DNA from 2 places in the Flavobacterium hauense genome. Region 1 is predicted to be linked to the other one. Evidence: riboswitches for the same ligand, from Rfam matches in the RefSeq annotation. Region 1 holds a riboswitch; the other holds the start of a gene.
What was found. Region 1 has a riboswitch for S-adenosylmethionine ahead of ACX0HA_RS05980 (homocysteine S-methyltransferase family protein). Riboswitches for the same ligand answer to the same signal wherever they lie in the genome.
Positions count from the first base shown of each region.

Region 1 (7,719 bases):
TGTATAGCCAATTTTACGGATAACATCGCGTGCTATCTGCTGTACATCAAGATATATTTTAGATTTTACTTCACCTGCAAGGATAACCTGTCCTGTAGTAACAAGAGTTTCGCAGGCAACTTTAGACTCGGGGTCGAAAGCTAAGAAGTTGTCAATTAGCGCATCTGAAATCTGGTCAGCAATTTTATCAGGATGCCCTTCGCTCACTGATTCTGACGTAAATAAATAAGCCATAGTATTCTCTATAATTTTAGTAGAGTAAAGAGATTGCGGTGGAGCTAAAAGGAGGGGATTCCTGCTTTAGCATTTTTTAATGAGGTCGCAATCAGTCAAATCTTTCCTCTCAATTTTTATGGGACAAAGGTATAAAACCTTATTGAAATAAAAAAAACAGATTCCGGATTTAATTTTTAAGGTATTATGTTGTTGGAGTAACATGAAGTGAGAAGCCCGAAACAGATGAAATGTTAAAATTTATAGCCGATCTGAAAAGTTTAAATATATAATATTTAATATACTGCCGGCGAAAACGTTATCTGTTAAATTTAAAATTTTGTTTGGTCACGTGAAAAATTGTGTCGAAGTTTGTGAAATCAAAACTGAATAAAAAATGAAATCAATTATTTGTCATACGTACTTCTGCATGTGGAATTGTTCCGCAGGGGTAGCTGTTGACTAATTTTAGATTTTAAAATTATATAACATCGAAGCCCCTGCACAACCGCAGGGGCTTTTTTATTTCAACATTTTTAAAAAATACAATGACAGCATCAAATCATATATTCAACCATTTTTACTGCACGTTTAATACATGCACATGGTGTATTATGCGACGATGTTGCCAAAAGAATATGACATAAATCTTAGTTTTCAAATTCAAGTGTCAGGTCCTTTTGGTTTTCCCAGCCAAAAGGGCCTTTTTTATTTTAATCATCTTTCAACAACCATAATTTTTTTACCCATGAATGCAAATATCATCAACGTTTTAGGTTACTCCGGTAACAACAGCCAGTTTGTCGTAAAGACATTAAACGCCAACCTTCGCATTAGCGAAAATGCTAAATATCCTGAATTAGAAGGGCCAAACCCTTACGAATATATACTCGCAGGCTTTGCAGGCTGCATCAACGCACTTGGCCAGCAGGTTGCTGCTGAACAGGGTATAACCCTGAAATCTTTACAGATCGAAATCACCGGAAACCTGAACCAGCCCAAGACTAATGGTAAAAGCAGACCGGGTTTCAATAACATTGAAATTACGCTAAAGCCTGCCGCAGCCACTACACTGGAAGCCCTGCAGGGCTGGCTGAAAGAAGTGCAGCGACGCAGCCCGGTCTATGACAACCTGGTGAACAATACCCCGGTTGATGTCACGCTGTTCAAGGAGTATTCGTATAATTAATTACAATATAATTCAGGCTAACCTGAATGTGAACCATAAGTTTTGTTATAAGTTGTTTTTTGTTTGTTTGTTAAGAACACGGCCTTTAGATGGGCTAAAGGCCGTTTCTTTTTTTAAAATTTAATCTCATGACCCAAAGAATAAACATAGTGCTTTTCGGAATCGGTAAGACCGGGAGTGCGCTCATCAATAAGGCGGTAAAAAGCCGCAAAGATTTAGTACTGGATGAACAGATAGACCTGAGGTTTCCTGTGATTACCAACTCAACAGTGGCTTTCTTTGAAAAAGAAGGTGCAAAATACTCATGGGAGGCCAATTTTATACAGTTTGGCGTGCCCTTTAAGCTGGATCACGTGGTTGATTATGTGCAGAATAATAAGCTGCATAATCTTGTAGCGGTAGATGCTACCGGCAGTGCCGAGTTTGTGAGGGAATATGCCGGATTGGTAAAAAGTGGCTTTAACGTGGTTTCTATTAATGAAGCAGTTATTGGCCTTCATCCTGATTTTGAAAAAGAGGTAACACGTACCGCTATAAACCGTGGACTCGATTATAATTTCATTGATCTGCCAAAAGGCAACGATAAGGCAGCTGCCAATGAGCTTTTTGAAGCCATACTGGCGATTGCCCAAAAAACAAAGGCTGTTGCATAAGGTAGCCTGTTAGGTTGGTTTGTTTGTTAAAAAGACAGGTTTGCAAGGCCTGTCTTTTTTATTTTGAGATGGAATAGATTACGTTATGCGGAAAACCCTCATCAACTTCGCCTTCATTCCAGATGAAGCCATTCTTTTTAAGCAGGTGTAATGAATTATTGTTTTCACGATGGGTGTAGGCTGTAATGGTTTTTAGCTTGAGTTCTGAGAAACCATATTCCATAATGCATTGCAATGCCTCACTCATATAGCCTTTGCCATGATAAGCGGGAGATAGTTCATAACCCGTTTCGGCAATTGTTCTATCTTCAGAGAAATTCCAAAGGCAGATGTGTCCGGTAAAAGCACCCGAATCTTTAAGTGTAATGGCCCAATTGATGCTCAGTCCTGTATCTACATTATTGTTTATGCGTTCGATCCATGCCTGTGCTTGGGCAATATCGGTGACTGGAGCCCTTGCAATGTATTTGTTTACAATCGGGCTGGAACGCTGCAGATATATGGCCTGATCATCATCCATTGATATTTTTCTAAGGATGAGTCTTTCGGTGGTTAGGATAGGGAAGGGATTGAAGCGAGATGCGTCCATTAGTAATAGGCAACTTAGTTCTTATTATTAACAACTTTAAAAACAAAAATCTTCGCTTTACTAGGCAAATAATCCAAAGGTGCTAAAAAAGAAGCAGCATTTTCATTGGCTACTGCTTCAAGTGTTTTATCAGCAGGCAGTTTTACAACTGCTTTAGCAATGTTTAGAGCCGTTGTCATTCCGTTAGCATTATCATTAAACGCCTGCTTGTCATGTTTCACGCCGTTTACATGCCAGGTGATACGGGCTGATTTTGTATTTACATGTTTTTGCCTGCCAATATGAAGCTGTAGTTGTCCGGCATCAGCATTTGATTTTTCAACCCTCTTCCAGTAATCCAGTATTTTACTGTCCTGCCATTTGCCTTCTTCTGTGTTTTCTATTTCGCTGTCATTTCCAATAACAATTATATGGAATTGGTTTCTGTCTTCGGCACGTGATTGATTTAAAAGGGATTTGAAATTTTTCATTGTGTAGTGTATAATTATCTGCACAGGCTGTATGCGTGCGCATTTGGTACAAGTGTACGAATTAAGTGCCACATCATCATCCTGATAAACAAAATTTGCAAACCACAAATTTATGTTGTTTCTTTGCACTGTTCTTTAACACACTGATATGTTATCACGAAAGGCAGAGGGAATAGACCCGATGAAGCCTTAGCAACCCTTTATTCTTTAAAGAAGGTGCTAAATTCTACCAAGCTACAGCGCGGATAGATAACTCAAGTAATATTGCTCCCGGCAATATTTCCACTCCCAATTTTGATGACATACTTTTTAATCGTTAGGTAATCCCTGACCAGATTTTTATTTTGTTATGTCAAAAATACAAGACGCCATAAATGAGAGGATACTCGTGCTCGACGGAGCCATGGGTACTATGTTGCAGCGCTATAATTTTTCGGAAGAAGATTTTCGTGGCGAACGTTTCGCAGCTTTTCCACACCCGCTTAAGGGTAATAATGATTTACTGTCGCTTACGCAACCTAAGGCCATTCGCGATGTGCATGCCCAATATTTTGCGGCAGGCGCCGATATCGTGGAAACCAATACTTTCTCAGGCACTACAATCGGTATGGCCGATTATCACATGGAAGATTTGGTGTATGAGCTCAATTATGAGTCGGCACGCATTGCCCGTCAGGTAGCCGATGAGTTTACCGCCAAAGAACCGAATAAGCCGCGTTTTGTGGCAGGCTCAATAGGCCCGACAAACCGTACTGCCAGTATGAGCCCCGATGTAAACGATCCGGGTTTCCGTGCCGTAACCTTTGATGATTTGCGGATTGCATATAAAGAACAGGTAAAGGCATTGATTGATGGTGGTTGCGACCTGTTATTGGTAGAAACCATTTTTGATACCCTGAATGCCAAAGCAGCTCTTTTTGCCATTGAAGAGGTGAAAGATGAGTTGGGAATTGAGATTCCTATCATGGTGAGCGGTACAATTACCGATGCTTCGGGACGTACGCTTTCGGGACAGACGGTAGAGGCTTTCCTTATATCCATATCGCATTTGCCATTGTTGAGTATTGGCTTTAACTGTGCCCTGGGTGCCGATCAGCTGAAGCCTTACCTGAAAAGGTTGGCTCATAATACATCGTTCAGCATTTCGGCGCACCCCAATGCGGGATTGCCCAATGCTTTTGGACAGTATGACCAGACGGCTGAAGAAATGCAGGTACTTATCAAGGAATATCTTGACGATAACCTTATAAATATTATTGGCGGATGCTGTGGCACCACGCCGGAACACATCAGATTGATTGCGGAAGTTTCCGCTCAGTATAAACCCCGAAAAAGTGAGATTGCTATATAAATGAAAGTGACTGAAAGATATCTTAAACTGTCGGGTTTAGAGCCACTTATTGTTACCCCCGAAAGTAATTTTGTAAATATTGGCGAACGTACGAATGTTACGGGATCGCGAAAATTCCTGCGCCTCATTAAAGAAGAAAAATATGAGGAAGCGCTCGATATTGCCCGTGCACAGGTAGAAGGCGGTGCACAGATCATCGACATTAACATGGATGAGGGGATGCTGGATGGAGTGCATGCAATGACCACTTTCCTGAATCTTATTGCTTCTGAGCCGGATATTGCCCGTGTACCTGTTATGATTGACAGCTCTAAATGGGAGATTATCGAGGCAGGGCTTAAAGTTACGCAGGGTAAAAGTATCGTAAACTCCATCAGCCTTAAAGAGGGTGAGGACTTGTTTATTGAACATGCCAGAAAGGTAAGACGTTATGGTGCTGCCGTAATTGTAATGGCTTTTGATGAGGTAGGACAGGCAGATACTTATGAAAGGCGAATCGAGATTTGTAAACGTTCGTATGATGTACTGGTCGATAAAGTAGGTTTTGCACCTGAGGATATCATTTTTGACCCGAATATATTTCCTGTGGCAACAGGTATGGAAGAGCACCGTAAAAATGCGCTCGACTTTTTCCTTGCTGCCAAATGGATTCGTGAAAACCTGCCGTATGCCCATGTGAGCGGGGGAGTGAGCAATGTGTCGTTCTCTTTTCGTGGTAATGATAAGGTAAGGGAAGCGATGCACTCGGCATTTTTGTACCACGCTATTTCGCATGGTATGGATATGGGTATTGTTAACCCTGAGATGCTCGAGATCTATGATGAGATTCCAAAAGACCTTTTGGAACATATTGAAGATGTATTGCTGGATCGTCGTGACGATGCTACCGAACGTCTTTTGGCATTTGCCGAAAATGTAACCGGCGACGTAAAGGTAAATGAGAAACAGGCTCAGGAATGGCGTTCGCTTCCAGTACAGGAAAGGCTGACTCATGCCCTTGTAAAAGGGATCGATGAGTTTATCGAAATTGACGTTGAAGAAGCCAGGCAACTGGCAGAGAAGCCTATTCAGGTTATCGAGATCAACCTGATGAATGGTATGAATGTGGTAGGTGACCTCTTTGGCAGCGGAAAGATGTTTCTGCCGCAGGTGGTGAAATCGGCACGTGTAATGAAAAAAGCGGTAGCCTATTTGCTACCTTTTATTGAAGAAGGTAAAGGTAAAGCCTCATCTGCCGGAAAAGTGCTGATGGCAACCGTGAAAGGAGACGTTCATGATATTGGTAAAAACATTGTTGCGGTGGTTTTAGGCTGTAACAATTTTGAGATAATAGATCTTGGTGTCATGGTGCCACCCGAAAGGATTATAGAGACTGCTGTTAAGGAACAGGTGGATATTATTGGCCTTAGCGGATTGATTACCCCTTCGCTTGACGAGATGGTGTACCTGGCCAAAGAAATGGATAAGCTGAATATCAGCATACCGATAATGATAGGTGGGGCAACGACTTCGCGTGCACATACTGCTGTTAAGATCGCCCCTGAATACCGCGAAACGGTAGTACATGTAAATGATGCTTCGCGTGCGGTGACAGTAGCCGGTAATTTATTGAATACGAATACTAAAAAAGAATATTCTAAATCCCTTCGAGAAGAGTATGATAAGCTTCGTGAAGGTTATCTGAACCGCTCTCGCGATAAGGATTTCCTGAGTATTGAAGATGCACGCCGCAACAAGCTGCAACTGGATTGGGATGCTTTTACTCCGGTTGCACCTAAGTTCATTGGTACAACCATAATTGAGCCACATCCGTCGGAGCTGGTAGATTTTATTGACTGGACGCCATTCTTCCAGACATGGGACCTGCACGGAAAATATCCTGCAATTCTCAACGATGAGGTTGTGGGCGAACAGGCAAAAGTATTATTTGCAGATGCGCAAAAGATGCTGAAACAAATAATTGGTGAAAACTGGTTCACAGCTAAGGGTATTTACGGGGTTTTCCCAGCACAGCAGGTAAACGATGACGATATTCAGCTGTACAATGCAGAAGGAAAACCGAATGTAAAGTTTCTTACGCTAAGGCAACAATCGCAAAAGACCAAAGGAGCACCTAATATTGCACTTTCGGATTTTATTGCACCAAAAGATACCGGAAAGACCGATTATATGGGAGCGTTTTGTGTAACTACCGGTTTTGGTGTAGATGAAAAGGCAGCGGAGTTTGAAAAGGAGCACGACGATTATAACTCGATAATGGTTAAGGCTCTTGCCGATCGTCTGGCTGAGGCATTCGCTGAATATCTGCACTTAAAGGTACGTAAGGAAACATGGGGCTATGCATCAGATGAGATATTGAGCAATGATGAACTGATAAAAGAGCAGTACGAAGGTATACGTCCGGCGCCGGGTTACCCTGCATGTCCTGACCATTTAGAAAAGAAAACCATCTGGCAATTGCTGGATGTAGATAATAAAATAGGCGTATCGCTTACCGAGAGCCTGGCCATGTGGCCTGCGTCATCGGTATCGGGATATTATTTTGCCAATCCGAAGAGTAAGTACTTTGGACTTGGGAAAATAAAAGAAGACCAGGTGATAGATTACGCCAAACGAAGAAGTATAAGTACAGAGGAAGCTACAAAATGGCTTAACCCCAATATTGCAGACTAATGAAAGTAACGGAACACGTAGAAAATGCCAATGGCAAAACACTTTTTTCTTTTGAGATACTGCCTCCGCTAAAGGGGCAGAACATACAATCCATATTTGACAGCATTGATCCGTTGATGGAGTTCAATCCCCCATTTATTGATGTGACTTACCACAGGGAAGAGTATGAATATAAAGAATTGCCAAACGGACTGCTGGAAAAAAAGGTTGTAAAGAAACGTCCGGGTACAGTAGGTATCTGTTCGGCGATACAGAATAAGTACCAGGTAGATGCTGTTCCGCATATCCTTTGCGGTGGTTTTACTAAAGAAGATACCGAGAACTTCCTTATTGATCTTGATTTTTTGGGAATCCAGAATGTGGTAGCCCTTAGAGGTGACGCGGTGAAGAGTGAGATTTATTTCAAACCTGAAAAAGAAGGTAACCAATATGCATCGGAACTGGTAACACAGATAGCTGAGCTGAATAAAGGGATTTACCTTGATGCTGATCTGCAGAATACATCGGCGACGAATTTCTGTATTGGGGTAGCGGGTTATCCTGAAAAACACATGGAAGCGCCAAGCCTTGACAGCGACATC
Region 1 covers NZ_JBTKVX010000006.1:156,571-164,289, reverse strand. The annotation lists gene metK (methionine adenosyltransferase) at 1-234, opposite strand, end outside; gene ACX0HA_RS06000 (OsmC family protein) at 962-1,402, shown strand; gene ACX0HA_RS05995 (hypothetical protein) at 1,531-2,055, shown strand; gene ACX0HA_RS05990 (GNAT family N-acetyltransferase) at 2,114-2,644, opposite strand; gene ACX0HA_RS05985 (DUF6367 family protein) at 2,659-3,114, opposite strand; SAM riboswitch class I at 3,263-3,370, shown strand; gene ACX0HA_RS05980 (homocysteine S-methyltransferase family protein) at 3,464-4,465, shown strand; gene metH (methionine synthase) at 4,466-7,138, shown strand; gene metF (methylenetetrahydrofolate reductase [NAD(P)H]) at 7,138-7,719, shown strand, end outside.

Region 2 (7,719 bases), on a different contig from region 1:
TAAGAAAACCCAGTAGAGTTTGTCATTAGCTATAGTTCGCGTGTTTTGCATATCTTCTACAGGAAGCAATTCCGGTCTTACTCTTTCTTTTTCTTTAACCAAAAACATAAAGATAAGTATGGAAATTATGCATGATGCGCCATCGGCCCAAAACAAACCTTTGTACCCTATACCTAATATTATGAGTCCGCCCAATGCAGGACCCGCCATAAATCCAAAATTTATAGCAAGGCGGACAAGGGTAAATGCACGTGTTCGGTTCTCTGGTTTAGAGTAGGTACCTAAAGATACAAACATGGCAGGGCGGAACATATCAGCTATTACCATAATACTGAACATGGCAATACACAAGCCCGGAAACGTGGTTATGTACTGTATAATAAAGAATGATGATCCACTTGCAATCATGCTGAATACCATCACTTTATAAAATCCTATCTTATCTGATAGTTTACCTCCTATCCATGAACCCAGCATGGAGCCGGTGCCAAAGCAAACCATGATCCATCCCACCTGGCTATACGAAAAATGCAGGTCTTCTTTAAGGTACTTTGACAGAAAAGGGAACACCATTGTGCCTGCACGGTTGATGAAAGTTATAATGGCAAGAATCCATACCTCCCGTGAAAAACCACGAAAGTTATTGATGTAGCGGGTAAAAGCTTGCTGAAGCATGAGAAAGGATCGGTTTCCAACAAATTTACAAATGTTAATGATATGCTCGTGGCAAAATGATGTATAAATCTTTAATTTATAATGCTATTTTTGTGTTGACTGACTTCAGATCCATTTATCAATATCATGAAAAGATACTATTTAAGCTTAATTACTGCAATAACAATTCTTTCAGTTTCTTCTGCATGTTCACAGGAATGCTCTAAAGATAATTCCCTGGCATATCAGCAGCAGCTGAATAAAGAATATGCCGATTCGGCTGAATCGCCGCTTACCAAAAAGGATCTGAAAAAATTCAAATCATTGGATTTTTATCCTGTAGATATGGCCTATTGCATAACGGCTAAATTTGTAAGTACCCCCAATGAAAAACCTTTTGCCATGCCAACGACTACCGATCGCAAGCCGATGTATGTAAAATTTGGCGAGGTGTATTTTCTACTTCAGGGAAAGGAATGCAAACTGGATGTTTTCCAAAATATCGATCTTGTAAAAAGGGAAGAATACAAGAAGCACTTATTCCTTCCGTTTACAGATTATACATCGGGTAACGGGAGCTATGCAGGAGGCAGGTACATCGATTTGCAGCAGCCTGAAGGTGAAACAATTCAAATTGATTTCAATACGGCTTATAATCCGTATTGTGCATATAACCATACTTATTCATGCCCAATACCACCACCACAGAATGATATCGCTGTAGAGGTTAAAGCCGGAGTGAAAGAGTATAAAAAATAAACCTCTTTAGATTTTATCCAAAAAACAAAACCCCAAAGAGAATCTTTGGGGTTTGTCATTCATAGCATTTTTTGGGGACAATAGTAGTTTATATTTATACGGCAATCTCAACTTGTTGTACAGCGGCTTCTTTTTCGGTAACAACGTTTTGTAATATAAACGATCGGTCACCGGTATTGCCTGCCTGTATGTCTTTCAGGTTTTTTAGGGATATAATTCCTGTAATGTAACCCGATTCATTATTGGTATACGCTTCTTCGATGCTTAAGAATTGTTTTTTGAACGTTTCAGCATCTTCTTTTTTATGCCTTAATAATACCCTTAGATTTACGTCATCAGATAGAATAAGGTTTTCTTTTTGGTTTATTTTTTTGTACTCATACCTGTAATCATAGCTTAGTGCCGAGATATCTGATAATACAGCCGAAGCCGTTGGATGTGCACCCGCGCCACGACCTACAAAGAACTGTGTATCGGCAAAGCTGGTCTTAGTCAGTACGCCATTGAATACATCATCAACATTATAAAGACGATCTTCAGGCGATACAAATTTTGGAATTACAAAGGCAGATAGTTCTCCGTTGCTGCCTTTAAAAGCCTGTGCAATCAGTTTTATCTTTAATCCCTTTTCCTTGGCATATTTAAGTTCCAGCGTACCGATTCCGTCAATACCGATGTTGAAAAGGTCTGATGGTTTTGCGATGTAGCCAAATGAATGCGCCAATAGTATCAATAGCTTGTATTTAGCATCAAAACCGCCGGTGTCAAGGATAGGGTTGCTTTCCGCAAAGCCCAGATCCTGTGCCTGTTTCAGGGCATCATCATACGACAGGTTCTCGGCAAAGGTTTTTGTTAGTATGTAATTTGTTGAGCCGTTTACAATACCTTCAATAGATTCCAGAAGGTCATTATCGTAATACTCTTCAAGATTTCTAATGATTGGAATACTTGCACATGCTGCTGCTTCATAAAGCAATGGCACATTGTATTTCTCTTGAAGTTCAAGCAGTTCGGTAAAATGTTCGGCAATCATTTTTTTATTGGCCGAAACTACTGCTTTGCCTCTTTTTAATGCTTCCGAAACGATCTCAAAAGCTGCGTCGGCATCATCAATAAGTTCTACAACTACATTGATCTCCTCGTCGTTAAGGATATCGTTCTTATCGAAGGTAAAGTTCTCAAGGCCAATTTCTCTTGGCTTGTTCTTATCTTTAACACAAATGTTCTTAATATTGGCTTTTAAGCCGGGAGTTTTTTGCAATACTTCGTATAATCCAAAACCCACGCATCCAAAACCGTAAAGGCCTATATTTAAAGTTTTTCTTGACATAAATTTAATTCCTTAAACAGCGGCAGTTGCGCTTTTGTTAGTACTTTGTTTTACAGCTAATTCCAACGCTTGTTTTAGGTCGTCGATAAGATCATCGGCATCTTCAAGACCTACAGAAAGGCGGATAAGGCTGTCAGTTACACCAGAGCTGTAACGTTTCTCTGCCGGAATAGATTTATGGGTCATTTCACATGGCAGGCAACAAAGGCTCTTCACGCCGCCTAAGCTTTCAGCAAGCTTGAATAGTTTTGTATTGCTGACAATTGCTGAAGCAATTTCTTTATCGTCAATCACAAGGTCGAAAGCAATTACACCGCCAAAGTATTTTTGCTGGCTTTTCGCAATCTCGTGGTTATGGTGTGATGGAAGCCCAGGGTAGTAAACGTTTTTGATAAGCTTTTCTTCCAGAAGGAATTCAGCGATTTTCTGTGCGTTCTCAGCATGCTGTTTGATACGTAGCGTTAACGTCTCAATACCACGGATAGTCAACCAGCTATCGAACGGCCCTAATATTGCTCCGGATGCATTCTGGATGAATTTGATCTTATCTCCAAGTTCCTGAGTAGCGGTAACTACAAGTCCGGCAATAAGGTCACTGTGTCCTGCAAGATATTTTGTAGCACTGTGTACTACGATGTCAGCACCAAGATCGATAGGTTTTTGTGCAGCAGGAGATGCAAAAGTATTGTCTACGCAAAGCAATACATTATTCGCTTTTGCGATAGCCGCGATTGCTCTGATGTCAGATATTTTCAGGGTTGGGTTTGTAGGCGACTCGATCCAGATAAGTTTTGTCTTATCGGTAACGGCAGCTGCTACGTTTTCGGCATTTGTAGTATCAACATATTTAATGCTGATACCAAATTTTTGGTAAATATGGGTAAACAACCTGAAAGCGCCTCCATAGATATCGTCTACAGCAATAACTTCGTCGCCTGCTTCAAGAAGTTTGATAACAGCGTCTATAGCTGCAAGTCCGCTTGCAAATGCATAACCGTTTGTTCCGTTCTCAAGTTTGGCAATAGTATCTTCAAGTACTTTACGGGTAGGATTGTTGCTTCTTGCGTAGTCATAACCTTTGTGAACGCCCGGAGCTTCCTGAACGAATGTTGATGTTTGGTAAATTGGCGTAGAGATTGAACCTGTTAATGGATCTACCGGAATGCTGTGTAAAATTCTTGTTTGCTCTTTCATTGTTATTTCTAATTTTAGTTTGTAAATTTTTTATGTCAGTAAAAAACATCCTAAAACCAGGTATCGAAAGAGCAAAAAAAAATGCTCCCCCGATAAGTCAGAAGAGCATATAATATTTTATGGTATTATGTACAATTTCTAAGCTTATCTTTCCGCTGCAAAGCAGGGGTTGAATGTGGCACCTTATTCGCTCAAATGCGGACAGGTTGCCAAGACGTCATAGGGTCAATTCCCTCGGTCTTTCTGGATAAGAATAATTTTTTAAAGAACTTGCTGCAAATGTAGGCTACAAAAAATATAAAAACCAAATAAATTTTAAATTATTTTTTATTTCATTGATTTAAAACGATTTAGTTGCCTGTTTTTTATTTATAAATCTGCGAAAGTGTAATGATAACAATCGCTATCAATGCCAAAAACAGACCTGAAAAATTCACTTTTGAGAGTTTTTCTCTAAAAATGAATATTCCGGCAAGGCTTCCAACGACAATTACACCCATGTTCATGGCGGCAAAAACGGTCGATGGATTTTCTGAAAATTCCTGATGCGCCATCAGGTAAAATAAAATATTTCCAAAGTTGAATATACCTACCAGCGATCCGAAAGCAAAGTTTATGATATCAATTTTTTGCTTTTTGAATAGCATTTCATACAATGCAACAATTGTAATTACGATTAACGAGCCGCAAAAAACAACAAAAAGTGAAGTTGTATAGGGTAGAGAAGTATGAATGGCTATCTGTTTAAAAAGGATATCTATTATTCCAAAACCTATCAGTACGATTGCAGGGTAGAGCCAGTCTTTATTTGTATTCTCATCTTTTTTTGAAAGGATCAGCAGAATTGCAGGAAATCCTACGCCAAGCCCGATAAGTTTCAGTAAATTAAAATCTTCCCTGAAAATGAACCATGCGGCAAGTATCGGGATAAAGAGGGAAAGTCGCTGTGCGGCATCAGTCTTAACAATTCCCATCCGGTTTATCGATATTGCGAGGAACATAAATATGGATGGCAGCAGGAGCATTAGCGGTAAATAGATACTCCAGGGAGCCGTTGCATCTATGGCATTTAAATCGGGACTGAAGAAAAGATAGCAGAACAGTAAGGCAAAAACGTAATTCCACATGATCACCTGTGTCAGGCAAATATCATAACGTCTTGCTTTTTTAAAGATAATCCCTACTGTCACGCTGCATAATATGCTGAGTAGTAAAAAGAGCATTGTATTTGTTTTTGGTACACAAAAATAGTGTTTTGCTGTATTCATCGCCTTTGTTTAGTCCGTTCTTTTGTATATTTGATATGAAATTGCCCCATTTAATGAATAAGCCTGAAGTACAAAGCATAGTAGCACAGCTTCCATACCTTAACTTTGAAGAGTCGAAACATTTTTATGTTAACACTCTTGATCGCATACTTGTTAAAGAATTTGACGATCTTATCATTTCTCTGAATGTATGATCTGGAATTTTATTTATGGAAATGCGATAATAAAGCCATTCCTCAAAACTAAATTTGGGCAGAAAATCGAACAGTGATGAAAAAGATGATGCTGTTGTTAGTGCTGTTATTTACGGCTGCTTTGTGCTTCGCGCAGGAAGATGCATGGGTGTACTTCAAAGACAAGCCTGATACCGCATATTATCTCGCCAATCCTACAGCGATGCTTTCCCAAAAAGCACTGGACAGGCGCACCAGGCAAAACATTCCACTTGATGACAAAGATGTGCCGCTCTATGCTGAATATGTAGATGCTATTAGGGCATCAGGCGGAGTTACTGTAATGGCAAAGTCTAAATGGCTCAATGCTCTTCATGTGCGTGGTTTAGCTGAAGATTTGGAACTGCTGAAGAACTTTGAATTTGTTGCGCGTATAGATTATGCCGACAAGTCGCTTAATAGCTCATCGAGAGTAAATATGGAGCAACAAACTGTCGCTGTAAATAAAACACTTGAGACGCAAATCGATTTCAATTATGGCACTTCTGCCAATCAGATACAAATGCTAAACGGGCACTTGCTGCACCAGTCCAATTACACAGGTACAGGAATGACCATTGCAATACTCGATGCCGGTTTCCCAGGTGTAGATACCACACAGCCTTTTCAGCGAATGCGTGATAACGGACTTATAAAAGGTGGCTATGATTATGTTGCCCGCTCAGATAATTTCTACGCAGGGGGAGCCCACGGTACGCTTGTACTCTCTACGATGGCCGGTTATGTTGATGGTCAGCTTACGGGTACGGCTCCGGATGCTTTTTACTACCTTTTCAGGACCGAAGATTCAACAAACGAAAACCCTGTTGAGGAGTCCTATTGGGTGGAAGCCGCCGAAGCCGCCGACAGCCTTGGTGTAGACGTGATCAATACATCATTGGGCTATTTTACTTATGATGATGGCCGCTATAGCTATTCCTATGAAAATATGGATGGGCTAACCGCTTTTATAACCCGTGGCGCCAATGTCGCGGTTTCAAGAGGTATTTTTTGCGTGGTTTCTGCCGGAAACTCAGGCAATACCCCAAACCCAAATATGGGAGCCCCCGCCGATGCATTTGACATACTTACGGTTGGTGCTGTTGATGCCAATGAAAATTATGTTGGCTTTAGTTCTATAGGGCCGTCTTATGATAATCGTGTGAAACCTGATGTCATGGCAAGGGGGTATCAGGATACCGTTGCTACCGTAGTAGGAGAGATTGGATCGGCAAGCGGTACTTCGTTTTCAAGTCCGGTTACAGCCGGACTTGTAGCCTGCTTGTGGCAGGCTTTGCCCGATATGACCAATTCGGAGCTGCGCCAGCTGATAAAAGAATCTTCTGACCGTTATACAGCACCTACACATCAATATGGTTATGGGATTCCGGATTTTAACCTGGCCCTGCAAAAAGGCATGGGACTTAGCGATGGTAATTTTATACTATATCCTAACCCGACCGATGGCGTGATACATCTAATCTTCCCGAAAAACCTTCAAAGCTCAACTGTAAATATTTTTAATGAGCTTGGGCAAAGGGTTTCACAACAAAATATTACTTTAGCCAATCCTTCATTTGATATATCACAACTGGCTACAGGTATTTACAGCTACAGTATGGAAGGAACATCTCAAAAAGGATGGATAATCAAGCAATAGACAAACACAAACGAAATAAATTTAATGAACAGAATTACTCAACTTTTTAATATTCAGTATCCTGTAATACAGGCAGGGATGATATGGGCGAGCGGTTATAAACTTGCAAGTGCCGTGAGCAACGCAGGCGGACTTGGAATAATAGGAGCAGGCTCTATGTATCCGGAGGTATTGCGTGAGCATATCCAGAAATGCAAAAAAGCAACTGATAAACCGTTTGCAGTAAACGTTCCGATGCTGTACCCGAATATTGAAGAGATAATGAATATCATTGCTGAAGAAGGCGTAAAGATCGTATTTACTTCGGCAGGAAATCCTAAGACATGGACATCATGGCTTAAAGAAAAAGGAATCACGGTGGTACACGTGGTAAGCAGTGTGAAATTTGCCCTTAAATCGCAGGAAGCTGGCGTTGATGCTGTTGTTGCCGAAGGCTTTGAAGCAGGAGGCCATAACGGGCGTGAAGAGACTACTACACTTGCACTTATCCCAATGGTTAAGGAACAACTGACCGTACCATTAATTGCTGCAGGAGGAATTGCTACAGGCCGTGGTATGCTTGCCGCTATGATTCTTGGTGCTGATGGCGTTCAGATTGGGAGCCGTTTTGCAGCTTCAGTAGAATCGTCTTCGCATGCTAAT
Region 2 covers NZ_JBTKVX010000010.1:82,251-89,969, forward strand. The annotation lists gene ACX0HA_RS09110 (MDR family MFS transporter) at 1-675, opposite strand, end outside; gene ACX0HA_RS09115 (DUF1684 domain-containing protein) at 802-1,413, shown strand; gene ACX0HA_RS09120 (homoserine dehydrogenase) at 1,508-2,743, opposite strand; gene ACX0HA_RS09125 (trans-sulfuration enzyme family protein) at 2,756-3,937, opposite strand; SAM riboswitch class I at 4,079-4,191, opposite strand; gene ACX0HA_RS09130 (EamA family transporter) at 4,303-5,160, opposite strand; gene ACX0HA_RS09135 (hypothetical protein) at 5,259-5,399, shown strand; gene ACX0HA_RS09140 (S8 family serine peptidase) at 5,476-7,077, shown strand; gene ACX0HA_RS09145 (NAD(P)H-dependent flavin oxidoreductase) at 7,102-7,719, shown strand, end outside.
Region 2: another riboswitch for S-adenosylmethionine. It lies ahead of ACX0HA_RS09125 (trans-sulfuration enzyme family protein); the one in region 1 lies ahead of ACX0HA_RS05980 (homocysteine S-methyltransferase family protein).